2 linked regions of the Prosthecobacter sp. genome follow. The protein of the gene in region 1 interacts with the protein of each later gene in a pairwise test. Links are inferred from orthologs where the notes say so. Each region holds a gene or a part of one and is shown in the gene's direction. Other genes may lie near its edges. The genes, in order: U1A53_RS01135 and U1A53_RS08995.

Region 1 (15,579 bases):
AGACCTCCTCGACATCGCCTCGCTCACGGATGAGGAAATCGCGTTCGTGCTCGACAACGCCGTGCCGTTCAAAGACCTCTTCAAACGCAGCGTGAAGAAAGTGCCCACGCTCAAGGGCCGGACGATGCTCACGCTGTTTTACGAGCCATCGACGCGCACACGCTCCAGCTTTGAAGTCGCCGCCAGCCGTCTCAGCGCTGACGTGACGCACTTCGACATCGAATCGAGCAGCGTCGTCAAAGGCGAATCCGTTCTCGACACTGTCGAGACCCTGGAGGCCATGCGCGTCGATTACATCGTCGTGCGGCACAAGCAGTCCGGCACGCCGAACCTCATCGCCCGAAACACCCGCGCCAGCGTCATCAACGCCGGCGACGGCTGGCATGCGCATCCCACCCAGGCGCTGCTGGATGCCTTCACGCTGAGAGAGATTCACAAAGACCTGCGTGGCTGCCGCGCGTTGATCGTCGGCGACATCCAGCACTCCCGCGTCGCCCGCAGCACCAGCCTGATGTTCCGCCGTCTCGGCATGAACGTGGCCTACCTCGCCCCCGGCTCGATGATGCCGCGCGAGGTGCCGCAGGAAATCCCGCAGTTCGGCAACTGGCGCGACGCCTTCGACTGGAAGCCCGATGTCATCTACCTCCTCCGCGTGCAGAGCGAGCGCCTCGACGAGCCCTTCTTTCCCACCGCCGCCGAGTATCACAAAAACTACGGCCTCACCAACGAGCGCGTCGAAATCTTGCGCGAGCGCGGCCTCCACCTCATGCATCCCGGTCCCGTGAACCGCGGCGTCGAGATCACCGACACCGGCATGAACTACGAGAAGTGCCTCATCAACCAGCAGGTCGAAAACGGCATCGCTGTGAGAATGAGCGTGTTGTACTGGCTGAGGCCGGGTGCGGTGGAGTGACTGAGATGATTGATGGGTAGGGCGGACTGTCCTCAGTCCGCCGCGTGAGGCCACATCGCTTGCGAACAACATATTCACGTCATCGAAGCCTTGAAGGCCAACGGCCTTCCGTAACTCAGCCCAGGGTTGGCACAACCCTGGGTCACCGCATCGCCCACCTCCTCCATTCCGAGCAACCCCAACGGGGTTGCGTCCATCCCCGAATCATCCAAAACTCGCGCCATGCCACAATCCCTCGTCCGCGTTTTGATCCACACCGTGTTCTCCACCAAAGGCCGTGAGCCCACCTTCCACGACCCCGCGTTTCGCTCCGAGGTGCATGCGTATCTGGGCGGTTGTGCGAAGGCGCTCGATTGTCTGCCGATCCAGATCGGCGGTGTCGCCGATCATGTGCATCTGCTGACCACGCTTTCACGCACCCTCGCCATCGCGGAGTTCGTGAAGGAGATCAAACGCGTCTCCACCGGCTGGATTCACGAACGCGGCGGCATGTTCCGCCAGTTCCACTGGCAGGCGGGGTATGGGTGTTTCTCCGTGTCCGAATCGAAAGCGGGGGCCGTCACGCGTTACATCGAACGACAGGAGGAGCACCATCAGAAGATCACATTTCAGGACGAATACCGCGAGTTGTTGCGCCGCCACGGGCAGGCATGGGACGAGGCGTATGCGTGGGATTGAAGAGGGGTCAGGGAGCGGCGGCGATGGACGCAACCCCGTTGGGGTTGGTCCTTGAGAAACGTTGGATGGTGAATCGTTAACCCAGGGTTCTGCGAACCCTGGGCTGAGTTACACAAGCCCGTTGGGCTTTGAGACTCGTCAGCGACAACGTTGAGATAGCAAGTTCCCGCATAACGACGAGAAGCGACTCATCAACCAGCAGGTCGAAAACAGCATCGCCGCTCACATGAGCATGCACTACTGGCTCAGACCAGGAGCGCCCGAGTGAGCGTTACAACAAAGTGAGGCGATCCAACCCACGGCAATTGCCGCACTTGGATAGCAAACCAAGTAAAACATGCTTGGCACTAGATGCGCCCATCTGGGATGAGGATCATCAACGCCATGAATTTTCCATTTCGTGAGTTCTTCCGAAGTGTAGTACTTGTTCATCGTTTCGCTGCTGGCGACAACCCCGTGATAAAGTCGTGTGATGCCAAATATTGATAGCGACGCTAATGCAGCCATGCTGACCGGGACAAAGCCCGCCCCTTTAGGCACAACACATTGATAGAGCACAAATAGCCAGACAATGGGAAAGACGTTCAGTAGGACAACGGAGGCGAAAATGCGTTTTAAACGCCGAGTTCGTTCGTCACGATAGCTCCATCGAGCCCAGAGGGTTACGGTCGGGAAGCCTTGGTACCGAGCAGAAGTCGCGAGGATTTCAGCCCAAAAGAGACCATAGAAAAACAGCAGTGCTGATGTCCCATCTTGCATATGGCATAACTATTGAAGAGGAAACACATCTGTCGAGTACACGATAGATATTATGCAGCACAGAGGAAGGATAGAGCAGGCCTTCAAAATTTCCCATCCCGCGACTCAAAGTGCGTCGGTTTGCCGAGGGATTCGCCGCCGTGTGAGACCCAGCTTGCGACCCATTCCATCAACTCCTCATCGCGGATGAACGGAATGCCGAGCTCGACGAAACAGCGGTAGGGATTGCTGAGGAGCGCATCGGGAGCCTCCTTGCCTTCGATCTGAATCGGTTTGCCGAAGAGTTCGCCGAAGCGCTTCGCGACCTCGCGCACACTGAGCGTGGCGGTGCCGGTGAGATTCACGGTCCAGGCGGGGCTTTGGGCTTTGCCGAGGCTGAGGAGCGAGAGTGCGTTCGCATCGCCCTGCCAGATGGTGTTGAAGTAGCCCATGCGCACATCCACCGGCTGGCCGTTCCAAACTTTCTGCGCGACATCCACCAGCACGCCGTAGCGCAGGTCGCAGGCGTAGTTCAGGCGGATGAGGGAGACGGGCGTGCCGCGTGTCTGGCTGAAGTGCTGGAAGATGCGCTCGCGGCCCAGGCAGCTCATGGCGTATTCGCCGGCGGGATTCAAAGCGTCCTCCTCCTTGCTGCCGCCGCGTTCCACCGGCACGAGGCCATAGACATTGCCGGTGGAGAACGCGGCGATGCGGCTGCGATGGTAGCGCTCGCACACGAGGCCGGGCAGCCACGCGTTCATGCCCCAGGTCATCGGTTCCTGGCCGGTGGAGCCGAATTTCATGCCCGCCATGAAGACCACGTTTGGCGCATGCGGCAGGTAGGCCACGGCGTTCGCCGCCAGCAGATCAACGGCGATGGTTTCGATGCCGTGCTGCTGAAACTCCTCCGCCGCACCCGGCGTGCTGAAGCGCGACACCGCGATGATGCGCCGCTGCGTGTCCGCCTCATCGCTGGCACGTTTTGCCATGCGCGCGAGCGACGGCCCCATCTTGCCCGCCGCGCCCAAAACGATGATGTCGCCCGGCATGGCGCGCATCAGGTCGATCACGGCAGGCGTGGGTCGGCTGAGACGTTCTTCGAGCTCTTCGAGGCTGGTCGGCGGCATGGGCGGATTTAAGAACGGTTTTCGCTTTTGGAAAAGCCTTTGCTTCAGGGCCTTGCGGCGAATCCGAAGTCCAACGGGTTGCCTGACGCAAGGCCGTTGGCCTTGGGCGGGGACTCGACCGTTTGCTTGAGCGATCTGAGCCAGACGATGGAGGCAGTCATGAGCAACACACCAAGGACGATGTAGGCAGGGCGGAGGTTCGTGGGATCCATGTGGCCGACGGTGTGCTCGACAATGGTCGCTGAGGCGGCTCCGAATAGAAAGAGGACGACGCAGTAACTCCACGCCTTCTGCACGCGAGATGATTGATGAGGGCTGTCCGGGCCGACTTTGGGAGCTGTGAAACCGCCTAGGCAGGCAAAACCACCCAGCAACACGGCCAGGAGCAGCAGGCGTCGAAGATCGAAGTTAAACTCCATCAGGCGGCAGGGCTTTGAAGCGTGGCGTACCCTTGTGGGCGCTGAAATCGATCTGCTTCATCTGCGCTAGCATGAGGATTTCCCGCCGCTCTTCGGGATACTCGGTGATGGACTGCCATTTGTTCGCTTTGCGCAGGATTCCAAGCGTGTGATGCAATTTCTGCTCCAGAACGGCCTCGTTTGGAATCAATTGCTGGAAATGGCGTATGCCACGCAGAAGCAGCAGCGGCCCACCCAAGAAGACCTGGCTCAGCACATAAGCCGGGCCGGTCACCTGCCGGGCATAGTAATCCACGACATTAGCACCCGCAGTGTCCGCGCTGCCCGCCAGATCGTGAAACAAGGAGGTTTCCACATAGCTTTGAAAGCCCTGCCCACGCTGCCATGTGATGTATCCGCTGATTGTGATGCCGATCAGGGCTGCAACGGCGATCCAAACCGCCCAGCTTGTCGAAAAACGAAAGCTGTCGAGCACCCATGAAGAAGCATAACGAAAAAACAGCCACGCCAGCACATAGCAGACAAGGCCACCAAACACGCAAAGCACGCCGCGAATGATCTGGGAATGGTTGTAGGCAGAGATCATGAGATGACAGGATAAGAAGCAATGCTTAATGACGCAACGATGACCAAAGTGCCCATGCCGCCCAACCGAGCAGGCCGGCGGAGATGACCACGACACATAGGGCGAAGGGGATCTCGAAAAAGGCGGTGAGCCTGTCTTCCCGCCACTGCTGGTTCTTTTTGATTCTATAGCTGCGACTGAAGAGATAACGCCAGCCACGGATGAAGTGCTCGAGGAGTTCGCCGAAACCGGAAGCGTCATCGATTGGCATGGCCATGGATGCCTTGATCCCCAAACCGGTGCAAACGTTGTCTGCAAAAAAACTGGCGTGCCTTTTGAGGGCACGCCAGAAGGTTAGGGTGAGTTGGAGAAGGCTTATCCTGCAATCACACATGAATCGGATGCCCCTTGGCGACTTCCGTCGCCTCCTTGACCATCTCGCTAAGCGTCGGATGGGCGTGGATGGTGGCTTCGATTTCGTCCCAGGTGGCTTCCAGATTCATGGCGAGGCCGATCTCGGCGATCATCTCGGTGCTTTCGCTGCCGATGATGTGCGCGCCGAGGATTTCGCCGTGCGGTTCGCCGTAGAGGATCTTGACGAAGCCTTCGGGCTCGGCGGCGGCGAGGGCCTTGCCGCTGGCGACATACGGGAACTTGCCGATCTTGAACTTGAGGCCCTTTTCCTTCGCGGCACGCTCGGTGAGGCCGATGCTGGCGACCTGCGGATGGCAGTAGGTGCAGCCGGGGAAGACGGTGACTTTCTTGGGCTTGTGCTTGGTGAAGAGACCTTCGACGCACTGAACGGCCTCGTAGCTGGCAACGTGGGCGAGCCAGGGCGGTCCGATGATGTCGCCAGCGCCGTAGATGCCCTTCACGGAAGTTTGATAACGGTCGTCGGTATGCAGCCAGCCGCGGTCAGTCAGTTTGATTTCGATGCCGCCGGGCAGCACGGGGGCGACGCCGATGGCGACGAGGCAAACCTCGGCCTCCAGGGTTTCATTGGCCGCGCCTTCGACGTTGATCTTGACGCCTTTGCCGTCCTCGGAGGTGCCGGTGACCTTCGTGTTGGTGAGAATGCGGATGCCGGATTTGGTGAGGCTCTTCTCTAGCAGTTTGCTGACCTCGGTGTCCTCGACGGGCAGCACGTCAGGCAGCATTTCAACGACGGTGACCTTGGTGCCGTAGGCGTTGAAGAAATAGGCGAACTCGATGCCGATGGCGCCCGCGCCGATGACGATGATGCTCTTCGGCTGCTTTTCGAGGGTCATGGCCTCCTTGCTGCCGATGACGGTCTTGCCATTGAAGGGGAAACCGGGCATGGGGCGGCTTTTCGCGCCGGTGGTGATGAGGATGTTCGCCGCGTCATGCGTCTCCTTTTTGCCGTCGGCGGCGGTGACTTCGACCTTGCCAGCGGCGGGGATGCTGGCGGTGCCTTTGAGGTAGTCGATCTTGTTCTTTTTGAAGAGGAACTCGATGCCCTTGTTCAGCTTGTCGGACACGTTGCGGCTGCGGCCGATCACTTTGGACCAGTCATACTCGATGCTGCCGATTTTGAGGCCGAACTCCTCGGCGCGGTGGGTGATCGTGTGGTAAAGCTCGGCGTTTTTGAGCAGGGCCTTGGTGGGAATGCAGCCCCAGTTCAGGCAGGTGCCCCCGGCGCGGTCATTTTCGACGCAGGCCACTTTTTTGCCGAGTTGCGCTGCGCGGATGGCTCCGACGTAGCCCGCAGGCCCGCCGCCGATGACAATGAGGTCGTAGTTCATGGAAAGAGTGTGTTTGGGGGAGTGAAGGGCGAGAGAAGCGCAGCCCCGGACCGTATTCAACCGCAGATTCCCCCTTCGCATCCCGGATTGACCACAGGAGCGGAAGAACGTAGTTTACACCACGCGCATGCTCTCACTCTGCACCCCATTTCCGCGCAGAGCCGCCACGATCCTCGTGGTGATGCAAATCATCGCCGCGCACGCCCTCGCAGCCGGTGGCTCGGACAAGAGCGCCACGCCGATGACCGACATCGCCGCGCTCCTGCAAGTGCAAAGCGACGTGCAGAAGCTCCTGCCGCAGGTGCGCCTGGCGCTGGTGGCCATCCAGACCGGCGGCGGCACGGCCAGCGGGGTGATCATTTCCGCCGACGGCCTGCTGCTGACCGCCGCGCACGTCCCCGGCGCTCCAGGCAAGGACATGCGGGTCATTTTGGAAGACGGCACCATGACCACGGCCAAATCGCTTGGCATGGACAAGACGACAGATGCAGCGCTGGCGCAGCTCAAGAAGCGCGAGAAGCCGTGGCCCTTCGTGAGTCTCAACCGCGAAGTCGCCAAGGCGCAGCCGGGTGAATGGTGTTTCGCGCTCGGCCATCCGGGCGGATTCGACAAAGCACGCGGCCCCGTGCTCCGCGTGGGCAAGATCGTCAAGCAGACCGCCAACAGCCTGCACACCGACTGCGTGCTGATGGGCGGCGATTCCGGCGGCCCGCTCTTCAATTTCACCGGCGAGGTCATCGGCATCCACAGCCAGATTTGGGAGAACCGCGATCAAAACGTGCACGTCTCGATGGCTCCCTTCCTCCGTTCGTGGGATGCGATGCAGAAATCGGAGATCATCAAAACGTGGGGCATCGGCGCTGGCGGCTATCTCGGCGTCGCCACCGTGATGAGCGACGATGTGGAGCTTGCGGTGGCCGATGTGATCGAGGGATCACCCGCGCAGAAGGCCGGCGTGCGTGCCGGCGATGTCATCCTCAGTGTCAATGGTGACGCGATGACGGATCAGCAGCAGTTCACCGCCACCGTGCGCGCCCGGGCCGCCGGAGACACGCTCAAAATCAAACTCCGCAACGAGGGCAAGGAGCGCGAGCTCTCCGTCCAACTGGCGCAGAAACCACAGGAGGAGGGGCAGTGACTTCTTTGAAGGGAGCGCGGACACTCTTGTCCGCAGGGTTGTTTCTGTTCGTGACAATCGCTCACGCCGAATCTCCGCGTCCCACGCTGCCACCCGAACAGCGCACCAACGGCAAACAAACCCTCTCCGCCGTCGAAAAACTCAAACCGCTCACCACCGCCTGCGCTGCGCGCATTGAGAGCACTCTCGGCCGTGCGATCTGCGCCGCCACCATCGTCGGCGAAGACGGTTATGTCTTGTTCAAGGCCAGCGAAGTGCCCGATCTCGGCAAAGCACGCATCAAGTTCGGCGACGGCCGCACCACCGAACTGCGCGAGGTACACCGCGAGACAAGTCTCGATCTCGTCATGGCGCAAGCAGTGGGCATCACCGGCCTGCGAGCAGTTTCCTTCGGTGCCGCGCGACCTCTCGCCATGGGCCATTGGCTTTGCAGCGTCGCTGATGCGGGCAAGGAGCCGCGCATCGGCATCGTCAGCGCCAAGATCCGTCGCATTCCCGGCACCGGGGCCGCGCTCGGCATCCGCATGGATGAAAAATCGCCGGAGGGAGCCAAGGGGGTCCGCATCATCGGCATCGCCAGCGAAAGCCCCGCCGAAATCGCCGGTTTGCAGGAAAACGACGTGCTCCTCGCCATCGCCAGCAAAAACGTCGCCCAGTACCGTGAGGTGCATGACATCGTGAACAAGCGCCAGCCCGGTGAAATCGTCGAGATCCGTTACCTGCGCAAAAACAAGGAGGAAACCTGCCGCGTTCGCCTCGCCAGCCGCACCAAGGTGCTGCAAAACTGGGAAGGCGAAGATTTTGCCAATGGCGGCATCTCCCTGCGCACCGACAACTTCCCCGAAGTCCTCCAGCACGACATCCCGCTCCTGCCCACCGACATGGGCGGCCCCGTCGCCACGCTCGAAGGCAAAGTCGTCGGCATCAACATCGCACGCGTCGATCGCGTGACGACCTTTGCCCTCCCCGTCGAAGCGTTCTGGACCGAGGCCCAGCAGTGGATGCAAGCCGACCGCCATCCGCCCAAGGCGGTGCGGGCGGAGTAAGAGAAGGATTGCCAGCGCTGCCGCCCTTGCTCCCTGTCCGGCATGTTGCGTTACCAACCTCTGCCCGCCGAACTGTTCACGGAAAACCGCCAGCGTCTTTATGCCAAGCTGCCGCCGCAGTCTGTCGTGATCGTCCATGCCAATGACGTGCTGCCGACGAATGCGGACGGCACGATGGGATTCGTGCAGAACAGCGATCTGTTTTACCTGAGCGGTGTGGATCAGGAGGAAACGATCCTCATCCTCTTCCCAGATGCCGCCGACCCGAAGCAGCGCGAGATGCTTTTCGTGCGCGAGACCAACGAAACCATTGCGGTGTGGGAAGGCGAGAAGCTCTCCAAACCCCAGGCCACCGAGCGCAGCGGCATCCAGCGCGTGCATTGGCTCACCGACTTCGAGACACAGTTCCGCTCCGTCATGTGCCAGGCCGATCACGTCTTCCTCAACTCGAACGAGCACTCCCGCGCCACGATTCCCACGGAGACCCGCGAGACACGCTTCACGCACCGCTGCAAACACGAATACCCGCTGCACGACTACCGCCGCCTCGCGCAGCTCATGCACGAGCTGCGCGTCATCAAGAGCCCGCACGAAATCACTGCACTCAGCGAGGCGATCCACATCACCAGCGATGGCTTCGACCGCCTGCTGAAGTTTGTGAAGCCCGGCGTGCATGAATTCGAGATCGAGGCCGAGCTTTCCCACGAGTTCATCCGCCAGCGCGCTCGTGGCTTCGCCTACACGCCGATCATCGCCAGCGGTGCAAACGCCTGCGTGCTGCACTACATCACCAATCACTGCCAGTGTCAGGATGGCGAGCTGCTGCTGCTCGACGTGGCCGCCAACTACGGCAACTACAACGCCGACCTCACGCGCACGATCCCCGTGAACGGCAAATTCACGCCACGCCAGCGCCAGGTTTACGACGCCGTGCTGCGCGTCTTCAAACAGTGCTGCCAGATGCTGCGCCCCGGCGTCATCATCCGCGAATATCAGGAGCAAGTCGGCCTCCTCATGCAGGAAGAACTCCTTGGCCTCGGACTCATCACGCCCGAGGACATCGCCAAGCAAGATCCCGACAAGCCTGCGTATAAAAAATATTTTCCTCACGGCACCTCGCATCCGCTCGGCATCGACGTACACGATGTCGGCCACATGTGGAAGCCTGTTCAGCCCGGCATGGTCTTCACCGTCGAACCCGGCATCTACATCCGCGAAGAAAAACTCGGAGTCCGCCTCGAAAACAACATTGTCATCGGCGAACACACAAACATCGACCTCATGGCCCACATTCCCATTGAGGCGGATGAGATCGAGTCGCTGATGAAACGCTGACATGTCGCTGCCACGCTTCCATCTGTCCGCCGAAGCCTGGAACGGCCCGCATCTCACGCTCGCCGGCGATGAAGCGCAGCATTGCAGCCGCGTGATGCGCAAGCAGCCCGGCGACACGATCGAGATTTTCGACGGCGCAGGCCGCGTGGCCGTTTGCGAGATCACTCATGTCTCGAAAGCGGAAGTGCAGGCCAAAATTACCGACGAAACGCGCATGGAACCGTTTCAGACCGCGATTCATCTCCTACCCACCCTCATCAAAGCCGAACCCTTCGAGTGGCTGCTCGAAAAAGCCGTCGAACTTGGTGCCGCCAGCATCCAGCCCGTGATCACCGAGCGCACCGTCGTCCATCTCGATGCGGTACAGACGGAGAAGAAGCTCATCAAGTGGCGCAGGCACATGATTGAGAGCGCCAAGCAGTGCCACTCGCCATTTCTGCCCGAATTGAAGACTCCCATCGCCTTCGCGGCCAGTTTGAAGCTTCAAGCCGACTTCAAACTCATCCCCGCGCTCAGCGAGCATGGCCGCACGCTTAAACAAGTGTTGCCTGTGACCAAACCCGCCAGCGTCGCGGTTCTCATTGGCCCTGAAGGCGATTTCACAGCCGAAGAAGAAGCGCAGGCCTTCGCCGCCGGTTTTGTGCCGGTCACGCTCGGGCCGCTCGTCCTTCGCGCCGAAACCGCCGCCATCGCCACTTTGGCGATTCTCGGTCACGAGTTGCGCTGATAGGTCGCTGTTGCCAGCCACGCCACGTTCGCTGCTTCCCGATGCTGCCCTCACGCGTTGGTACGTTTGAACAACGACCAGTTTGTTTTCAGCCATGAACCCAAAGATTTTCCACGCCGTCTGCCTCATGCTCCTGTTTTTCGCCGCCGCTCTCACGCTGCCGGCTCAAACTGCCGAAACAGCCGAAAAGACCAAAATCGAAGCGCTCATCTCTCACATTGAGGGACTCGAAGGAGCCACCTTCATTCGCAACGGAAGCAACTATGACGCTTCATCTGCGGCCAAGTTCCTCCGCGCCAAATGGAAAAAAGAGGGCAATAAGGTCAAGACCGCCGCCGATTTCATCACACACGTGGCGTCCGTTTCGGGAACTTCCGGCAAGTCATACGTGATCCGTTTCAAAGACGGCAAAGAGCTGCCCTGCGGTGATTATCTTGCCGCTCGGCTCAAGGAGCCGTGACGCAAAAGCGCTCCTCACTCATTTCAAATCCGCCGGTGTGTTTACGTTATGGAAGAAGGCGGCCTGATCGTCGCTCATCTGGTTGGTGACGGCTGATCCGGAATGCACACAGGCTTCGATCACGTGCTGGAGCTTGAGATTCTTTTCACTCAGCGCCTGGCGCATGTGTGGCAGCATGGCGGGAACGTACATGCCGGCGAGGGCTTCATCGCCATGCGGACCGCGAAAAAACCAGCCTTGATCGGGATTTTCGTGCTTGCCGAGCTGTTCACGCAGAAACGCGACGGTCATCCATGGCATATCGACGGCGAGGACAAGCAGCGGCGTCTGCACGCGCTCCAAACAACGTGTGATCGCGCCCAGCGGACCGTCATCGACATCGGCGGGATCATGGATGATCTCAACGTCGTCGCTCACGAACAAGGGTTGCTCGCGGCGGCAGGAGAGCAGCACGCGTGCGGCTCCGATGGATTGCAGTTTGTGCAACTGCGCCTGCCACAGCTCCTGCCCATGCCAGTGAAGCAAGGCCTTGTCCTGCTTCATCCGGGTGGAACGACCACCGGCGAGCAGGACGGCTGCGAAGGACGAGCTCATGACTTGCGGAGGATGCCGTTGCTCAAAATTTTTGCGCGCAGGCCGCCGTGGCCTTTGAGGGCTGATTCCGCACCTTCCGCGAAAGCCTGGTTCATCCACTGGCAGGGCGCGGCCTCCTGCGTGCCGAGGAAGCGCACGCCCTGCACTTCGAATTCGACATCGATGAGCGTGTTGAGGTCGATGCCCTTGGTGATGATGTTGCGACGGAAAGCCGAAGGCGGCACGCCCATGATGCTGAACTGCTCACAGAGGCGCTCATACTGCTCGTGCTCGAAGAAGGTGACCTGGCCCTTGTAATCTTCCTTCCAGCCGCAGTAGCGGTCGCCCCGCAGGCCCTTGCCGGTCACGCATTCGACCTCCGGCACCTCAATCATCGGCGCGGTGCCGGGCGGCAGGCCGTGATGACCGACGTAGATGTGCTCGGGAGAGATGAAGATGTGCAGGATTTGCATGCAGGGCTTGGATGTTGGCGCAAACGTGTCACGATTCATACGTCTATGACCTCCACAGAGCAACCCATCCGCATCGGCATCATCGGCGCTGGCGGCATCGTCAAATCACGCCACATGCCCGGTCTGCGGGCGATTCCGAACGTGCAGATCGTTCAGGTCACGAACCGCTCGCTGGCAAGCGCCGAGGCCTTTTGCCGCGAGTTTGCGCCGGAAGCGCAGGCGGTGGAGCGCTGGGAGGAGCTGGCATCGTCACCCAAGGTCGATGTCGTCTGGATCGGCACGCATCCCTACATGCACGCGGAGATGACCTGCTACGCGCTTCAGCACGGGAAGCATGTCTTCACGCAGGCACGCATGGCTGCCTCGCTACCGGAGGCGAATCAGATGTGGGAGGCGTCGATTCGTTATCCTGAACTCATCACGGCGATCTGTCCGCCTCCGCAAGGCATGAAGGCCGGCGAATTGGTGAAGCAACTGCTCGCGGAAGGCGCCATCGGCACGCCGCATCAGGCTCTACTGCACAGTTTCAACGATGCGTGGCTGGATGCCTCGAAGCCCGCGCACTGGCGGCAGCAGTCGGAGTTGAGCGGCATCCAAATCCTCACGCTGGGCATCTACACCGAGGTGTTGCAGCGTTGGCTCGGCCACATCGTCGAAGTCGAGGCGCGTGGGAATGTGGTGATTCCCGAACGTGCGGGCGTGGAGGTCGATATTCCCGATTTCGTGAACGTGATGGCGAAATTTCGCAGCGGCCTCGAAGCGACGATGCTTTTCAGCGGCGTGGCCGCGCATGCACCGACGGACAAGCTGTGGCTCTTCGGCTCCGAAGGCACGCTGAGCTATGATTTCAACACGGATGAACTCCTACTCGGTAAACGCGGCGGCAAACTGGAGTCGGTGCCGATTCCGACCGAGATGCAACGAAGCTGGACGGTGGAGCGCGATTTCATCGCCGCTGTGCGAGATCCATCCGCGCCACGTCCCAAGCCTGACTTCAACGAAGGCATGAACTACATGCGCGTGGTGCATGCCGTGTGGCAGGCGATGGACACGCAGGCGGCGGTGCGGGTGATGTGAATCACGCGGCGCGTCTGCGGCCCACGGCGAGCGCGCCATTCACGATCTGCAACAGGCCTTCGACCTGATACGGCTTCGGTAACGCGGCGGCGAAACCGTAGGCGGCGCAGTCCTTCATCACGGGATCATCGCGATAACCGGAGGAGACGATGGCGAGGATCTGCGGGTCGAGGCGGCGCAGGTTCAGCATGGTTTCGCGGCCGCACATGCCGTCAGGAATGGTGAGGTCGAGGATGGCGAGATCGTAGGGACGGCCCTGACTCATCGCCTCTTGGTAAAGGCGCAGCGTGTCCTTGCCATCACCCGTCTCGACGACTTCGAACGCGGCTTTTTCCAAAGCGCGGCGCAAGAGGTCACGCACCATGAGGTCGTCTTCGAGAAGGAGAATGCGCCCGGCTCTGGGTTTCGCCGCGGCAGGCAGCGGTCTGCTGGGTGTCGGGCTCTGCGCGGTGGATGGCACCAGTGCCGCCTCGATCGCGCGATGCATGTCGCCCACGGATTGATAGCGATGCTGACGATCCGTCATCAGGGCGCGAACAACGACCCCGTCCAGGCGGGGATCCACACCGGACCGCAAGGAGGAGGGCGGCTGCCAGGAGCCGCGTGGCAGCGCTCCGGTGAGCATCTGATACATCAGCACTCCCAGCGCATAGATGTCGGCACGATGATCCACCTCGCGGTGCGCAGTGAACTGCTCCGGCGCGGCATATTCCGGCGTGCCCATGACCATGTGCGTTTCCGTGGCCATGGACGGGGAGCGCATCACATCCTTGGCGAGGCCAAAGTCGGCGATCTTCACCTCGCCCTGGCGGGTGAGCATGACGTTCGCGGGCTTGATGTCACGATGGACGATGCCCTTGGCGTGCGCGTATTCGAGTCCGGCACAAATCTGCGGCAGCAGTTGCAGCGCGAGCTGAGGCGTCATGCGGCCCTGGGTCATGATCTCTCCGAGATCCGTGCCATCGACGAATTCCATGACGAAGAACAGGAACTCGGTGCCGAGGTGGCCATAGTCGTAGATGGCAACGATGTTGGGATGGTTCAGCGTGGCCATGGCCCGCGCCTCACGGCGAAAGCGGTCCTCAAAGGCGAAATCGTAGCCATCGCTGACACGCAGCACCTTGATGGCCACCGGACGGCCCAGGCTGAGCTGGGTGCCGCGATACACCGTGCCCATGCCGCCGATGCCGACCTGCGCCTGCACAGAGTAGCGGCCGAAGGGCATCATCGCGGACAATTCCACCGCCGAAGGCGGCACGGAACGTGTCACGAGGGGTGTGGCGGGTTGGGAACTGCTGGTGGGTCGCATCAGTCATGCACTGTGGCACACCCGACGAGGGGAGCAACTTCCGTAAGCTTTAGTTAGCATTCAGGCATGACGCCTGGCTCAGGCGGCGACGACCGGCTTGCTGGCTGCCGCCAGCTTGCGCGCGTAGATGAAGCCGCCGATGGCTAGTGCCAGGATCACAATGCCCAGCAACGGACGCACTACAATCCAGGCGATGGCAATCACGACCAGCGAGATCGTGCCTGCGAGCACAAAGGAGATCAAACCCGTGCCCATGCCGATGATGTTGCCGATGAAGGGCACCACGCTGCCAAGCACGCTGAGCGGACGCATGATGGCCATGAAGCCAAAGGCCATGAACAGGAAGCCACCGAGCCGCGCCAGCCAGGTGATGATGGTGTTCGCGCTGGCCGCGTTCTTGAACATCGTCTCCGCGCTGACCGTGCCATCTTCGATGAAGCTGATCGCGTCCCCGGCCTTGGTTTGATAAGGCTCAAACGTGTCGCCGAGTTGAGCGGCCAGGATGCTGAAGGTGCCGGGCTTCACGACTTCAAACGACACGCGAACATCGCCCACCTGCGGAGCGTCGGGTTTTTCGCCGAAGTAAAAGGCTCCGCTGCTGACATGGGCCGCATCTTTGAGGTCTGCCGTCAGTTTCGCCAGATCCGCCTCGGCAACCGAGTGCTTGGCCGGGCTGCCCATCTGGTTCACAAAACTTTCCGGCACCTTGAAAGCGCCCAGAGTGACGTTCTCGGCGCTGATGTTCGCGTTGCCCGCGATCAAGTCGCCCTCGTTGGTGTGACCTTGGGGCTTTTTGAACTCGGAGGAGTTCACCGGCTTGTCCGTCCACTTCTTCTCGTAGGTGTAGGTCGTCTTGGTTTCTTCACCGCCGCCGACTTTCTCCTTCTTCTCGGTCTTGGTCTCCTCCACCCACTGGTAAATCTCCTCACTGCGCACCAGCCGCAACGCCGGGACGCTGATGCCAAATTCAGGATCGCTCACCGGTTCGGCGGCTTTGGCCTCGCCGGTCACATGGATGAGCTTTTTGTTGTTGGCAGGGTCCACCTTGTCCGCTGAGACGTCCACCACGGCGGCGGCTCCTTCCTTGAGGCTGTTCGCGGTGGTGACAGCGCGGCCTTCATTCCACCAGAGCAGGATGATGGTCAGGGGAATCACGATGATCCCGAAGATGATGCCCTTGATCGATTCGCCGATGCGGCTGAACCAGTTTTGTGATGTTACTTCGGTGTAGGAGTCAG
Region 2 (15,481 bases), on another replicon or contig:
TCTCACGCCGCCAAAGTCCGGCCCGCCTGCGCCGACGTAGCCGTTGCTGTTGCCTTTTTCGTCCGGCGTGACCCAAAAGGCATACAACGAGCCCTTCGTCTGATGGAAGCGCAATTTCACATTTCGCCCGGCCATGTCCGACAAGTCCGCGCCGTCGGTCCATTCGATCTTGAGCTTGGTTTGGTCACCCACCGCCGGTTTGGAGCTTCGCAGCACCTTTCCAGCCTCATCGAGCACTTCCACACGCACTTCTCCATTCACGTTCACGAAGAGATGCTTGCCTTTGAACTTCACCGGACGCGTCGTCAGCTCACCAGAGCCATCCATGCTCGCAAAGCCATCGCGTCGCAGCGTGGCGAGGCCGATGCTGCCGCCGGTATACATGCCGCGATGACCGCTCGGTGCGATGCCGCTGGTGCCCATATAGGGGAAGACGAGCTGGTCGTCGAGCACCACGAAGACGCCCGCCGCGCCATGCAGATAAGCGCGATCCCACGAGCCTTCGGTGCGTGAACCAACGATGAAGCCTCGGCGATCCGGTCGATCCCAGTGGAAGCCATCGCGGCTGAAGCCGAGTTCGAGATCGAGCAGCTTCGGGAACTTGCCCTTCTCACAGATGTCATTCTTTGGGCCGCGATGGATGTAGTGCATGCCGACCATGAGGCTCTCATACGCCACGGCATTCAGGCTGTAGAGCTGCGCCTGCTCACCTGCGCCAGTATAGCGGTCTTTCGGCTCGGGAAGATCGAGTTTGTCGGCACAGGTCCAATACACGCCTTTGCCCCAGTCAGCGCCTTTGAGGAACTCGTCACTCTCATGGTAGTAACGGCTGCGGCCACGCGACGTGCCGCGCTTGATGCTAAAGCACCACTTCTCACGGAATGGATTGTAGAAGAAGGAGCAGTAATCATCTGCCGCAATTGTGGTGGGCGCGGCGTCGGACCACGTTTTGCCATCGGAGACATGCAGCGAGTGCATGAAGCCATCGGGCCGCTGCTCCTTCGGCACATGCAGCCAGCAGGTCAGATACTTGATGCGCTCGGCGGGGCTTTTTGCGTTCAAATCGAGCCACACGCAGTTGTCGGAGCCACCGGTGGCGAGCTTCGGGCCGGTCCAGCGCAAGCCTTCGGGCAAAAGCTGGCCGTGACGTGTCCAAGTCTTCATGTCAGGACTCGTGGCGAGCGAGAGGGGTCCGCGCCAACCGGCGACGTAGAACATCTTGAAGAGCTTTTCCGCCGGATCGTAAAACACGCCGCCTTGTCCGGTGAAGGTGGTGGCTTCCTCGCCCTTCTCACCCTCTGTGGACTTACCGAGTTCGCGCTCGGTCTCGGCTTTGAAGACGGGATTGCCCTCGAACTTTTTCGCCTGATGAAAGGTGCGTTTGAGCGTGGTTTTCTCGATGAGGAAGTCGTCCACGAAAAGCTGGCGACCCACATCAATCGGGATCGACTTGAGTGGACGCTTCAAATACGGCACTTCCATCGGCTCGGCAGAGTTCGGATCGCGAAAGGGCGGCGGCCATGGCAGCGACAGCTCGATGCCGTTGTAGAGCTTCTCGGGCTTCGGGCCGGTGGCTTTGTTCACGAGCATGAGCAGCTTCGCGTCTTTCGACACGACCTTGCCCGCGAGCACATCGTCCTCGCGGAACTTCGCCATGAGGATCTCGGCATCGCTGTGGCGGTTCCAATCATAGAGGATGTGGATGAGGCCATCGGGCGACTCAAAGCCATCGGGGTAGGACACTGCGTTGCGTTCATCGAGCAACAGGCCGCCTTTCCATGTCTGGCCTTCGTCGTCAGAGAGATAGGCGGACATGTGCGTGCGCTTTGGCAGGCGCTCGGCAGGCGAGCCGTTTTTCACGAGGAGGATGCGGCCGGATTTGAGCCGACGCAGAAAGAAGCGTGAGCTGACATTCTGCACCGTCGCGGCTTGCTTCGGTGCGCTCCATGTCGCGCCGCCATCGGTGGAAAAACTCTCGTGCGGCTGACCACTTGTGCGAGCGAGCATCCACAGACGGCCGTCGCGCAGCTCGACGGTCATGTGCTCGTCGAACTGCCAGTCAGGAAACTGCAAGCTGCCGCGCTCCTTCCACGTTGCGCCTTCATCGGTTGAGGCAAACACACGCGCTGTTTTCTTCTGCCAATCCGACACCGGCAGCAGCCAGTCGCCGTTTTTGAGCACCGTCGGTTTGTTCAGTGTGCAGCCTTCCGCAAACTTCACCGGCTCTGACCACTCGGGCGCGTCGGCATCCGGGTTGTCGCAGCGGATGAACCAGTTGCTGATGCGTCCTGCGGCATCGCCGAGCTGCTGATCGAAAAACAACCACAAGCGGCCCTTTGGATCGGTCCACAGATTGCCCACCAGCGCCCCGCTGAGCTTCTGCGTGAACTCGGTGCGTGCGCCGACCGCCAGACGCGGCTTCGACCACGTCGTGCCATCGTCATCGCTCGTCGCCAGCAGGAAGTAGCCGTCCTTCTTGTCGCCCGTGCCCGTCCAGCAGCCCCAGATCCTACCCTTCGGCGTGCGATCCATGCCGATGATCATCGCGCCCGGCCGCGCCTCATCCTGAAACTCCGCCCCCGGATTCATGAGGATCAGCGGCTCATCGGGATTCAGCGCCCCGAGCTTCACGCCCTGGCCCATGATGAGCAGCACCATCTTCTTGAATTGCAGCCGCTCGCCGGTCTTCACCTCCTTGCGGTAAAGGCTCACGCGATTGATCTCACCGGGAAAAAGCTGCACCTCGGGCACTTCGACTTTGCTGAAGCCTGCCTTGATCAGCGCGTCATGCTGACAGGCCGCTTTCGGGCGGTTCGTCGGTGTCAGGGCGTAGAGCGTGCCCGCCTTGCTGACTCTCACATCGGTCTTCTCGATGCTGGTGCGCAGGAAGGGCATGTCGCGCACCTGATCAGGCAATTGGTCGATCACATACTCGCGATCTGTGAACAGCTTCTCGCCGCGCTTCATGGTGCCCTGATCCGCGCGCAGTGGCGCAGGCCAGGAAATGCGCTTTTTGCCAGCAAGGGATTCGAACTGGCCCACATCCTCCAGCTTGCCGAACATGATGCGGTCCTTCAACGTTCCTTGGGTGACGCTGAGCCAGATCACGCCCTGATGCTCATGCAGCGTGGGATACTGGAATGAATACGGTGTCACGAAGCGGTATTTGCGCTCCCAGGTTTTGCCATCGCGGGAGATGTCGATGTTGAAGATGGTGCGGCGGTCGCGGTTGATCAGTTCGGCATCCTGCCAGCCGAGATAGTAGATGCCGCCAAACTTGTCGAAAGTGGGTTTCGAGTTTGAGCCATTCACGAAAGGCATCTCCGTGCCGACGCTCCAGGTTTTGCCATCGGCACTCGTGGTGAAGTGGTAGTTGCCCTTGTCGTTGCGGCAGATCGCCATCCAGGTGCCGTCGGGCAGTTTGTTCACGGCGGATTCGCTGAGCTGCTGCGATTGCGGCTCGTTGTAATGGCCGACGACTTCAAAGGTGACGAGGTCGTCGTGGACTAGCGCGAGCGCGTTCTGCCCGACGGGGAAGTTGTTCAGCGCGACGTAGGTCTTGCCGTCGAATTGCTTGAACGAATCGAAAATGAACAAGCCCGCGTCCCTGGCCGGCCGCTTGAAGCCCTGCGCCGCCGCATCCGCATGAAAATACTGCGGCTGCATGTCGAAGGTGCCAGCCGCCGTTTTGAGCTTCGCACGAAAAATGCGGTTCTCGAACGCCGCGCGTTCCAGATCGAAGTCGATATACCACATCTGCGACTGCCGCTTGCCGGGATCCTGACTGGTGAAATAACAACGCAGCGTCTTCGCATCCTTCTGAAGAATCCGCGGCACGAAGCACTGCCCGAACGGCAGCGTCTCGTTTTCAAAGACCTGCTCGCTGCGGGCGAAGTCGATGACCCTTTCCAGCGCGAGCGTCTTCAGATTCACGATGGACATCGTGACGTAGATGAAAGGCCAGCCCGAGCTTTCCCCCGCGCGCCGATCATTCGCCTCGGTCACGAGATAACCGCGGTCGCCGATGCAGATAAACTCCGCATCGTGCGTGCCTTTCACGCGAGGCGCGGAGGTGTTCACGAGGCGCTGCATCACGATGTCTCCAGCGAGCGCCGGGTCCCAGTTCGCGGGAACGAGACTCTGAGCCAGGCTTTGGACGCAAAGAAGTGCCGAGATCGCAAGGAGGCAGAAAAGAGGTCGGAAGGTCATGATGGGTTAAAACGCGCTCAGCGAATGCATTTCACAGATGGACAGGCGTCTTCGCATGTTATGCTAACACCATGCCCGAAACCACCTCCGCCACGCTCAAAGACATCGCCCGCGCCGCTGGCGTGTCGATGATGACGGTGTCGCGGGTGCTGCGTGGAGCGCCAAAGGTTTCGGCGGAGAAGCGGGAGCTGGTGCTGCGTGAGGCAAAGCGGCTCGATTACCAGCCGGACCCGCATCTGGCGCGGATGATGCAGGTGGTGCGGGGCAAGAAGGAGACGCGGGTGCGGGCGGTGATCGCGGTGATCCGTGAGCATGTGCCGCAGGACGGGTTGCTGAGCCCGTCGTATCAATATGTGCCCATCGAGGACATCCGCCGACGTGCGCACGGGCATGGTTATGCGGTGGCGGAGTTTTATCTGGGCAAGGACGGCCTGACGCCGAAGCGGCTGCAAAAGATCCTGCACGCGCGAGGCATTGAGGGCGTGATCGTTTCGCCGCAGAGCATGCAGCTTCCATGCAGCAAGCTGGACTACTCGCCCTTCGCGGCGGTGACGTTTGGGAATGCGATGAGCACGCCCGCGCTGCACATGTGCGCAGGAAACATGACGCTGGGCATCCACACGGCGGCGGAGCAACTCCATGCGCGTGGCTACCGGCGCATCGGCGTGGCGGTGACGAAGTGGATCGTGAACCGCTCGCAGTTCGGCTACAGCGGCGGCTTGTTTCACTGGCAGCACGGTTTGTCAGCGGAAGATCGCGTGCCGCTGCTGCTGTTCCCGAGCAACGACATCAGCAAGGGCTTCGAGGCTTTTGCGAAATGGATGCGCGAGCACCAGCCGGACGCGCTGATCACGTTCGACACTCATATTCCAGGCTGGCTGAAGCGCCTCGGCCTGCGCATTCCACAGGACATCGGCTTCGTAGTGCATGACTGGACGCCCAAGATGACGGACTTCGCGGGGATTTATCAGCAACGCGATCATCTCGCCGCTGCAGCGGTCGATTTGATCGTCACGCAGCTCTCGCAGCATGAGCACGGCGTGCCCGAGGTGCCACGCCAGATCATGATCCCGCCGCAGTGGGTGGATGGGCCGAGTGTCGTAGCATAGCCTTTCTAGGCTGTGTCGATGTTCGTGTTGATCATCACAGGCTAGAAAGCCTATGCTACAAGCCATGTCCGACATCCGCGCCCTCGAACCCAACACTCTCTGGAACTGCTTCGCCGATCTCAATGCCGTGCCGCGGCCTTCGAAGCGCGAGGAACGCGTGGTGGCCTTTGTGCGTGAGTTTGCGGAGCGCCACGGCCTCACATCGATGCTCGACAGCGCTGGCAATGTCATCGTGAAGAAGCCTGCGACGCCGGATCGTCAGGGCAGGCCTGCGGTCATCATGCAGGCGCATCTCGACATGGTTCACAAGGCCGCTGACGGACTGAACTTCGAGTTTGATAAGCAAGGCATCGACATGTGGGTCGATGACGATTGGGTGCGGGCACGCGGCACCACGCTCGGCGCGGACAACGGCCTCGGCGTGGCCGCGATCCTCGCGGTGCTGGCTTCCAAAGACCTTTCGCATCCGCCCATCGAGGCGTTGTTCACGCTGGATGAGGAGCAGGGCATGGGTGGCGCGCTGGGGCTGCAACCCGGGCTGCTCACGGGCAAAACGATGCTCAATCTCGACTCCGAAGAGGACGACACCTTCACCATCGGCTGCGCGGGCGGTGTCGATACGCTAGCGAGCCTCGACTACACCGAAGCGGCGCACGGCCCCGACGAGCCTTACCTCGCCGTCCACATCACCGGCCTGCGTGGCGGTCACTCCGGCCTGCAAATCCACGAAGGCCGTGCGAATGCCATCAAGCTCATGGCCCGCATCCTCTGCGCCTGCGGCGTGGAAGTCGTCGCGCTCGCCACTATGCGCGGCGGCAGTGCCCGGAACGCGATTCCGGCTCAATGCACCGCGCAGGTCGTCATTCTCGATCAGCCGCGTTTTGATGAAATCTTCGCCAACGAGGTCGAAGGCATCCGCGAGGAGTTCCGTCTCATTGAGCCACATCTGAGCATCACGACGCAGCCGGTGAAGCCCGAGCACGGCTACATCCCGACGATGGCCGATCATGTGCAAAGGCCCTTCGTTCTCGCTCTCCAGGCCGTGGTGAACGGCGTTTATCGCATGAGCCCAGTCGTTCCCGATTTGGTTGAGGCTTCATCGAATCTCTCGCTCATCTCGCTTGGTGAGGGCCACGCCGAATGGAGCGGTCTTCAGCGTAGTTCGGTCGATTCGAGCAAGGCAGATGTCGCCCGGGCCTTCGCCGCGCCGTTTCAGATCATGGGAGCGGATGAGATGAACCGCCCTGAGGTCTGCCATGACGCAGGCTATCCCGGCTGGAGTCCCAGCGCCGAATCGCCCATCTTGGAGAAGATGAAGACGCTGTATCGCGACCTCTTCGGCCACGACGCGAAGGTCAGCGCCTGCCACGCCGGTCTCGAATGCGGCGTCATCGCCATCGCCTATCCCGATCTCGACATGATCTCCTTCGGCCCAAACATCCACGAAGCGCACTCCGAGAAAGAATGCTGCAGTATCTCCTCTGTGCAGAAGTTCTGGAAGCTGCTCACCGCGACGCTGGCGGCGATGTAGCATAGGCTTTCTAGCCTGTGTCTTCCGCGATCCATTGAGCACGGGCTAGAAAGGGGCAGCGCCGAACTAGATCAATGCGGATGAGCATCGTTCTTGGGATCATATATGCCATCATAGATACGCCACCCGCAAACAGGATGTGAAGTCCAACACGGCTTGGTCAGACGCTCGTAAATATGAAAAGCAATCCACAACGGAGCCATTGCCAAGATAAACCCTAGCACCAATCCGAGCCGTGAGGCGAAAATCCAAATGGCACCATGATCACGAATTGCGGTTAACACGATAGTAGAAAAGTGGAACTCCAGCGCCACCAACAGGGACATAAGCAAAAACAAACCCAAAGTCGAAACGACCTTGCGACGTCGCGACCAACTAACTGTGGCAATATCGGAATACTCGAAGGTGAACAACAAAACGACAGCGGGAAGAAAGAACAAGATGCCACCGGTTCGATGCCCAAACCACATGAGTCCACCAATAACACCAATCGCTAGCATCACTCGAACCCACCCATTCACCTGTTCGCGCAAAGTCGGCTTCGGAGGTGGTGGAGCAAGAAGTTGCTGCCGACGATACGAGCTATCTTGAAGAAGCTGCTTGATGATGTTATCGGACATGGCCGTTCGGAATTAAACAACCGATACGCTTTGAAACAAAGTCGGGTGTGACACGGAGCTGGTTGATAGGCGACATTTTCAGACTCCTGCTCAGTTCGTCGAGAGAAATGTGGCTTGGCCTGAATCTTTTGGGCGGTGATGTAGCCTGTGTCTTCCGCGATTCATTGAGCACGGGCTAGAAAGCCCATGCTACTTCAGCCGCTCAATCGGAATCACGGCCATCTCGGCGCTGTTATGATTGCCGCCTCGGCCGCCGTTGTTGGAGAAGCCGACGTAGAGCTTGCCTTCGTGCTCGGTGGCGCAGGGATAGCTCAAAGCGGCCTTCGGATTCGACTCACCAGGGCCGCTGTGCTCGGCGTGTCGGATGACGAAGACTTGGCTGAGCAGCGATGATCCAGGTTTGCTGACGGCGATGGTGAGCGGGAAGCGTTTGCCGCCGTTGTTCGCGGCGGTGGTGCAGACGAGGTAGCGCTGGCCGGTGCTGAGCATGCCTGCGGCGGGCTTGGAGGTGGTCATGGGCAGGTTGCTTTCGCCCATCGTGCTCCAGGTGCGGCCGTAGTCGGTGCTCTTTGAAATCAAGGCGAGCGGTTTGGCTGCGTAGCGGGCGATGTTGAGCACGTTGGAGCCGTCCACGATGATGCTCGACTCGCCCCACATCTTCAGGCCTTCGTGAACGGGGATGCTGACGAAATCCCACTTGGTAAAGTCATCGCCATGACTGATCGCCACCGCAGCGGGGAAGGTGCCTTTGTTGGAGTAAGGCCCGGCGCTGATGCCGGGCATGATCCATTTGCCATCGCTCATCTTCACCGGCTGATTCAACGCCCAGAAGCCGTTTTCAAGCACGACGCCATGCTTGGTCCATTGGCCGGTCGTTTCATCGAGCGAGTAAGCGCGGGTATGGATGCGCTCCATCTTGTTGTAGTAGGCTCCGTGGAAGGCCCAGAGCTTTCCGTCATGTGAAAGGAACACGCCATGGCTGATCGCGAGGTCTTTCTCCTCGCCTGCGTCGATGACACCAAGTTCGCTCCACGTTTTGCCGCCGTCCTCGCTCACGCGATACTGCGCTTCTTCACTGACGGTGTTCTCCGCGCCTTTGTTGTGGCCGATGGAGGCATAGAACCTGCCCTTGTGCCAAGCGAGGCCGACGCCGTGGAGGAAGGTGTAACCATCCGCTGCCTTGTCCCACTTTTTGATGACGTGAAACTCCACGCCGTCGAGCAGAGGCAAATCCTTGGTCTCGCCGAGCTTCTGCGAGTCGTCCCAGAGCGGGAAATCGGCGGTCTTGGATTTTGGAAGCTCATGCGTTGCCGTGATGGGGCGATAACTCGCGGCGATCTCTTCCGCGCTCATCACGCGAGGCTCGAAGCGTGCTTCATCGAGCGCGCCATGGAACTGTTGCCGCTTCTTTTCATCATCCAAGATGCCCCCGAGTGTGATCGGTGCCTTCGTGGCCGGAATCGGCTTATTGAGCTTCACCTCGCCCACGGGCTTCCCATTCAAAAACAGCGCTGCTTTGCCGGAATCGACCGTCAGTGTCGCCAGATGCCAATGACCGGCCTTCAGTGGCTCCGCACAGGTGATTTCACTCCAGCCGTCCTGACGCAAGTGCGCCTTCATCTTGCCATCCGGCTCGATGGTGACGCCCCACTGGCGTTCGTTGAGCGAGTAACGATTTTTGCCAATGATCATCTGCTGCGAGCCTTCAAGCACATACGGATTGAACCACACGGAGACGGTGAAGCTTCCGTTGAGCTTCGCGGTGTCCTTCAATTCGATGACGGAGCTGCCATCAAGCACAAGACTGCCCGTGAGCGAGCGTGCGTGACCATGAAGCGAGAGGGAAGCATCCACGGCATCCAGCGGCCAGTTTTCTGCGGAGGCTAACGTGGCGATGAGGAACAGAGAGAGCAGGGCTTTCATGAGACAATGCATCACACGCGCTGTCCCATCGCCTTCAGCTTCGCCTCGCTCTCGCTCCACGCGACCTCGTGCGGCATGCGTTTCGACAAAGCAGCCAGAGCAGCAGTGACACCGGCTGCCTCACCCATGCCGACTGCATTACCGGTGACGCGGTAGCTGGAGTGGGCGATGAAGTCGCCACTGATGCAGCGTCCAGCCATCATGAGTCCATCGACATCTTTGGCGATCAAGGCGCGCAGCGGGATGTCGTAGGGTTTCATGTCGATGGGCTTCGGCATGATGGCGTGGTTCTTGTTGTGGTCGGAGCTGAGGGCATGCACGTCGATGCCGAAGGTCACGCGCACGACGGCGTCGTCATGACGCACGCCTTTGGCGAGATCGTCCTGCACGACGACATAGCGCCCCTTGATGCGCCGTCCATCGCGCACGCCGATCTGCTCGGCGGTGGCGACGATCTGGATGCCTTCCCACGGTCCGCCGAGCGCGCGCAGGCCGTTGACCATCTTGTTCATCTCGGCGCGCGCACGTACCGTGGCGGCGGTGACTTCAGCGGCATCCCAGGGCTTGATGCCGTATTCGTGGTTCATCATGGCAAAGATCAGATTGCCGCTGACGTGCCACATGGTTGGCCCGGCATAAGACGGAAAGTGGCCGGTGCTGACGAGCACATCTTTGATGCGCTTCTTCTTCTCGCTGTCGGTGTTCTCACCGGGCTTCGACTGGCCGAAACGCACAAACTCCCGCAGCGCCTCGACATCCTTCACGACGAGCAGCGCATTGAGCGACATCGGCTGGCAGGGGCAGTCCTCCGCCATCCCAATTTCAAACGCGCAGCCTGCTTGCACGCCGAGATCACCATCGCCGGTCGTGTCGATGAAAACGGGTGCGCGCCATGCCTGTCGCCCCGATTTGGACTCCGTCACGATGGTGGTGAGCTTGTTGCCTTCCTTGAAAGCGGCGGAGACTTTGGTGTGATACTGAAACTTCACGCCAGCCTCCACGCACAGTTCTTCGAGCAGCAGCTTGAGTGCTTCAGGATCGTAGCAAAAACGGCTCGTGCTGGTCGAGTTCGCACGCGCACCGCGTGCATCCAGCTTGTCGCGCAGTTCTTTGGCGAAGCCGGGCTTGTTGAAGTCGAGGAAGTAACCCAGCAACCCAGCCGTCCAGATGCCACCGAGGCACCCGCGCCATTCAAAGAGACGAACCTTGGCACCGGCACGCGCGGCCGTGATTGCCGCAGTCACACCGGCTGGCCCGGCACCACACACGATCACGTCCGCATCCTCGGCGAGCGGTATATCATGCGCAGGCTCGTTGAACTGGCCTTCTTTGACCTCAGCAGCGGAAATCGAGGCCTGACTAACAGCGCCACCAGCGAGTGCGGCGGAGATGAAATGGCGACGAGAGACGGGAGCGGGTTTCATGGGGCCAATCATCACGGCAGGCGTGGATAAAAACTATCAGAACTTCGGCTTCGAGGCCGATGGCGGCTTGATGCTGCCTTGAAGCATCCAGCCCGTCTTTGTCGCCGGACTGGCATACGCTCCTCGAATGCGCCGCTCACCCTTGGCAGCTCCGCTGAAATCCAGGTCGAACGCTGTCTGATCAGCAAAAGAGGAAAGGTCGAGTGGCGTGCCTTCACAGCTCCCAAGCTTCGGATGGAGGTCCAAGGAGCCCAATGTCATTTGAGGGTTCGCCAGATGCAGCGCGGCATCGGCAACAGGCCCGGTGACGTTTTCGCGCACATTAGTAATGGTGTTGTGCAAAGACAACGGCTCTCCAGCGAACACCACATTGCCGATGATAGCAGCACCGTCCGTCGCGGCGCTGGCGATGCGGATGCCACGAGCGGCGGCGTAGATGGTGTTGTTGTAGATATGGGCGAGCTTCACCGGCAGATCGTGATTGCGCACGGTGATGGCGGCGTTGGCTGGGCAGTCGGCAAAGACATTGTCATGGATCGAGACGCGACCCGAAGCTTGCAGCAGCGATTCACGCGGATTGTGCCAGAGAAAGTTGCCGTAGATCTCATACAGGTCGTCGGAGCCGGGGCCGCTGTCAGGAAAGCCGCCGACGAGCAAATTTGCACGGTCGCCATCGGGGCTGGGCGCGTCGTTTTTGATGAAGACATTGTGCCGGATGATCGTGCGGCTGGCGGTGGTCGGCATCCCGTCGATCACAGGCCGCGTTTTCTGAAACTTGATCTCCATGCAGTAGCCGATCGGGTCTTGAACGAGGTTGTGCTCGATGACACCTCGAATGAAGGGATCAGCGCCGTTCGAGTTGCCGAGGTAGAGGCCCGTGCCGCAATTGCGGATGATGTTTCGCCGGATGGTCCAATCCCACGTCGGTGTCTTCGTGGAAATGCCGACGGCCTGCTGCGAGGTATTCCAATCGCTGATGATGCAGTCTTCGATGAGGATGTGGTGCACCGAGTTTTTCAGCCCGCCCTGGGCGCTGATGCCAAACAGGCCGGAAATGCCCTGCGGACCGCCACCGAGGATGGAGAGCTTCTTCAAGGCCACATGGCTGCACTGTTTCAACTCGACACAATTCGCCACCTGAGTCTGTCGAATCTCCGCCACACCTTCCTCCGGTCCTTGAATCGTGATCCACGCCTCGGGCGTGCCATGGCTGTCGCTGACCGGCAATCCCCGCTCATACACACCGGCTGCGAGCACGAGCGTGTCTCCAGGCTTCAGCGTGGTCAGCAAGCGACGGTAATTTTCGGGCTGCGCGTGCTTCACTGTAGCGGCTGCCGAGCCACTGACGAGCAGCAGGAACACGAAGCCACGGCACATGAACTGACTCAGAGCCACAAGCGCATGGCGGAGGAAATGACGAGGGAAGCCCGGCGTGAATTTCATAGCGCAACTCACTGATTTACTTCAACCATTCAAGCCACACTGGCAGGGCATGGAGTTGGTCCACATGGTCCGGCGCGGAGTTCCCTGCCAGGCCCACGAGGTGAAATGAGCCTTGCTTCGCCTCGCTGAGTTGCTGTGTCTTCATCGGCCCCCATTCGAGGATGGGGCGGCGTTTCACACCGAGTTCACGCAGCAGCCAGTCCGCGGTCTCCGTCGTGCTGGCGAAGGTGCCGGGAAAAATCTCGCTGTGGGTGATGAGCAGCCGTTTTTTCCCCGACATGGCCTCACGCGCATAGTCAGCGATGGGTTTCAGAGCTTCGGTGTCGATCTCCGACTCCAGCGGCCCAGGCTTGCCGTCAACGTAGCTCGTGTGCATGCCATCAATCATCAACACGCGATCGAGCATCTTCGCGGCAGAAGCAGATTTCAGCATCGCACGGATTCCCTGACAACCCGCGCTCCAGCCACCAACGGTGATCTGCGTCCAGCGCATGCCCGATTTGTCCGCCGCAGTGGCCAGCAAGGACTCGAACGCATCTTCCTTCTCAAACAGCACCTTGTAGCCGTCGCCGCGCTGAATCACGAGCGCAGCCATGCCGTGCTTTGCTGCGGCGACTTCGGGAATCCAGGTGCCGCCGTGCATGAAGATGAGCAGCGGCGCTTCTTTTTGGGCTGCGATGTCTTGCGGAATGAAAAGCGTGTCCGCCTCCAGCTTCACGCGCCTGCCCGCCGGATGCTCCTCCTTCAAGCGCGGATGCTCGCGCGTGTGCTCGACCATCGGCGATGGATTCTGCGGCTCCGCCGACGAAGCCGACGACAATACGCAAAGGCTGCAGAGGAACAGGATCGCGCGCGTGGACATAACCAGCCATCAACGGGGCGGCAGGCCGCTGTTTCTCACCTCAACTTCTCCGTCAGCCACCCCGCGAACAGATGCGCATCCCAGATCATTGTGGACCAGCCATGTTTCTGGCCGGGCCGGATCGTCAGTGCGACCTCGCGGCCGAGTTCGGCGGCGCGTTGCTTGAAGCGCGTGGACTGCTCCAGCGGCACCAGCGTGTCGGCATCACCGTGGGCGATTAAAACGGGCGGCAGGCTCTTGGTGATGTGAAAGATCGGCGAGAGATCGCGACCGATGACCTTCCATTCGTTCAGATCGGTGGCTTTCGGACCGAAGGAGTTGCGGAAGCTCTTGGGCGGACCGCCATCACCGAGATTTTCGGTGGATGGGCCGAGATTCAGCAGGTCCGTCACCGGATAAAACACCGTCACGGCCTGCACCGCGCTGTTTTCACGGTCCACCGGATCTGAGGCGTTCGGATCACCCGGCCCACCGCGCGTGGCGAGCATCAGGCTCAAATGCCCGCCAGAACTGCCGCCGAAGACGCCGAGGCGGTTCGGATCGATGCCGTATTCATGCGCATGATGCCGCACAAACCGGGCAGCACGTTCCACATCATCGACGATCTCCATGATGTTGGCTTCTGGCTGCGACAGATGCGAGACGGCGACGAGGGTATGCCCCTGGCGTAAAAAGGATGAAGCCGCCCAAGGCTGAAACTTATTCGGGTCCGACTTCCACCTTCCGCTGATCATGACCAGGATGCCGATGCCATTGGGATTCGCCGGGCGTATCACATCAAGTGTCAGGGCATGTCCATGCCGCTGCGTGTAAACAATGCCGCGTGTTTCGGTGAACTCCGGATGAAAATACCACCAACCTCCGCCGAACAACAGCAGAACGAGCAGAATGAGGGCGAGAACGAGCCGGAGAAAGAAACGTAAGGAACGGCGAAACAGGTTCATGAAACAAACAGCCGGTTTCAGCGCACGAAGATAAACTGCTGCGTGTTGATGAGGGCGAAGACGAGGTCTTCGATGCTGTTGAGGCCGGATTTGGCCCAAGCGGCTTTTTCGGCCTCAGTCGGGTGGCGGGAAAGCACGGTCAGATAAACTGCGGCAAGCTGATCATCGGGATATTTCGCGGCGGCGAGATTCACGCGAAGCTGAGTGTGCGGTTTGAGGATGGCTTCAAACAGCTCGCTGTTCATCAAGACGAGCGCCTGGGGCATGGAGGCGTCGGCGTTGGCGTTTTCGATAAGATCGCGGTCGCTCTGACCGAACTCACGGAGGTAGTGGCCGCGCGGGGCTGGGGATTCGAGGTCGGCGGCGCGGGGCCAGTCCCGGGCTTGGGCTTGGCGTGATTTGAGATAGGAGTCGATTTCGGTGACGCCTAGTTGTTTGGCTTCATCGCGGAAGACGATGTCGCGGGCGTCTGCGGCGGTTTTTTCCTCGTGCGGGATGGCTTGGTCGATGTCGTAGCCGGGCACCTCAATGTAAGCGCGGTTTTGCCCGGCCTTCTTGAGTTCTTCGAGATCTGGTTTGACGACGGGAATCGGCGACGGCGCGGCTTTGCCGGTCTTCTTCGTGTAAAGCCGCGCCACGGCGGGAACGACGACGTGATCGTGGATGCCGGTGCGCGCGATGAACTCGACGGAGCGGATTTCGAGGTTCAGTTTTTCGATCCGTTCCTTGTCCTTGGCCTTCTGCGCGGCGGTGTAGGCCTCGCGCAGAGGTTTCGATCGTGCGGAGACGGTTTCGTAAACCTCGGAGGCCTTCATGGCGCCATCGAAAACTTCCTGCGGCGTCATCAAATCGAGCGCGTCGCTGAGCTTCCCGCGATAGACGAGCTTCTGCGCCATGTCAGAGTCGATACCCTTGCGACGCGGCAGATCGGGTGTGGGATGGATGAGCGTGACAAAGCTGTCGTAGATCTGTTCCGCTGTCATGCGGCGCAACAGCGGACCGGTGAAGTGATAAACCTCGCCAGCAAACAGCTCGGTCTTTGTCGCTTCGTTTTGATAGGCCTGCGTGTTGTAGAGCACGCGGAGGAAGGCTTTCACATCGTAGTGGCTGGCGATCATGAACTGCTCCAGGTGCTTCATGAGCGCCGGATTCATCGCCACGGTGTTGTCCATGAGTTCATCGACCGGTTCGATCAATCCGAGGCCGAAGACCTTCTTCCATAAGCGGTTCGCTATCACTTTGGTAAAGCGCGGATTCTCCGGCGAGGTCATCCAGTCTGCGAAAGTTTGCAAATCGCCCGTGAGCGGCTTTCCGAGCATCGTGGCGGAATTGACGGCATCCTTCGGCTTCGCGTCGGTGTATTGGTAATCGTGGGGCAGCCTCAGCACACGCGTGGGCAGTGTCTGAACTTTGCTG

Evidence for each region.
Region 2: the proteins of U1A53_RS01135 (region 1) and U1A53_RS08995 interact in binary tests that used the Escherichia coli proteins (3 or more experiments, as listed by UniProt). The link is inferred for Prosthecobacter sp. from one-to-one orthologs.

The regions. Positions count from the first base shown.
Region 1 is NZ_JAXMIH010000005.1:37,027-52,605, reverse strand. What follows is about bases 7,591-10,577. They hold U1A53_RS01135 (aminopeptidase P N-terminal domain-containing protein), read left to right. Parts: upstream 7,591-8,432; coding sequence 8,433-9,722; downstream 9,723-10,577. Other genes in these bases: U1A53_RS01125 (DUF5329 family protein), read left to right, coding at 10,544-10,577; U1A53_RS01130 (16S rRNA (uracil(1498)-N(3))-methyltransferase), read left to right, coding at 9,724-10,449; U1A53_RS01140 (PDZ domain-containing protein), read left to right, coding at 7,591-8,387. In the rest of the region: U1A53_RS01180 (aspartate carbamoyltransferase catalytic subunit), read left to right, coding at 1-913; U1A53_RS01175 (transposase), read left to right, coding at 1,136-1,591; U1A53_RS01170 (NAD-dependent epimerase/dehydratase family protein), read right to left, coding at 2,434-3,456; U1A53_RS01165 (hypothetical protein), read right to left, coding at 3,501-3,875; U1A53_RS01160 (hypothetical protein), read right to left, coding at 3,865-4,461; U1A53_RS01155 (hypothetical protein), read right to left, coding at 4,487-4,711; lpdA (dihydrolipoyl dehydrogenase), read right to left, coding at 4,827-6,203; U1A53_RS01145 (trypsin-like peptidase domain-containing protein), read left to right, coding at 6,331-7,341; more of U1A53_RS01140, read left to right, coding at 7,392-7,590; more of U1A53_RS01125, read left to right, coding at 10,578-10,909; U1A53_RS01120 (molybdenum cofactor guanylyltransferase), read right to left, coding at 10,928-11,503; U1A53_RS01115 (MOSC domain-containing protein), read right to left, coding at 11,500-11,955; U1A53_RS01110 (Gfo/Idh/MocA family oxidoreductase), read left to right, coding at 12,001-13,032; U1A53_RS01105 (protein kinase), read right to left, coding at 13,034-14,302; U1A53_RS01100 (TMEM43 family protein), read right to left, coding at 14,420-15,579.
Region 2 is NZ_JAXMIH010000008.1:96,300-111,780, reverse strand. Bases 4,727-7,615 are described here. They hold U1A53_RS08995 (aminoacyl-histidine dipeptidase), read left to right. Parts: upstream 4,727-5,382; coding sequence 5,383-6,849; downstream 6,850-7,615. Other genes in these bases: U1A53_RS08990 (hypothetical protein), read right to left, coding at 6,921-7,469; U1A53_RS09000 (LacI family DNA-binding transcriptional regulator), read left to right, coding at 4,727-5,318. Also shown: U1A53_RS09005 (sialidase family protein), read right to left, coding at 1-4,209; more of U1A53_RS09000, read left to right, coding at 4,281-4,726; U1A53_RS08985 (LamG-like jellyroll fold domain-containing protein), read right to left, coding at 7,659-9,392; U1A53_RS08980 (FAD-dependent oxidoreductase), read right to left, coding at 9,404-10,816; U1A53_RS08975 (right-handed parallel beta-helix repeat-containing protein), read right to left, coding at 10,853-12,259; U1A53_RS08970 (hypothetical protein), read right to left, coding at 12,276-13,121; U1A53_RS08965 (alpha/beta hydrolase), read right to left, coding at 13,157-14,065; U1A53_RS08960 (DUF1549 domain-containing protein), read right to left, coding at 14,083-15,481. UniProt on the Escherichia coli protein: Dipeptidase with broad substrate specificity. Requires dipeptide substrates with an unblocked N-terminus and the amino group in the alpha or beta position.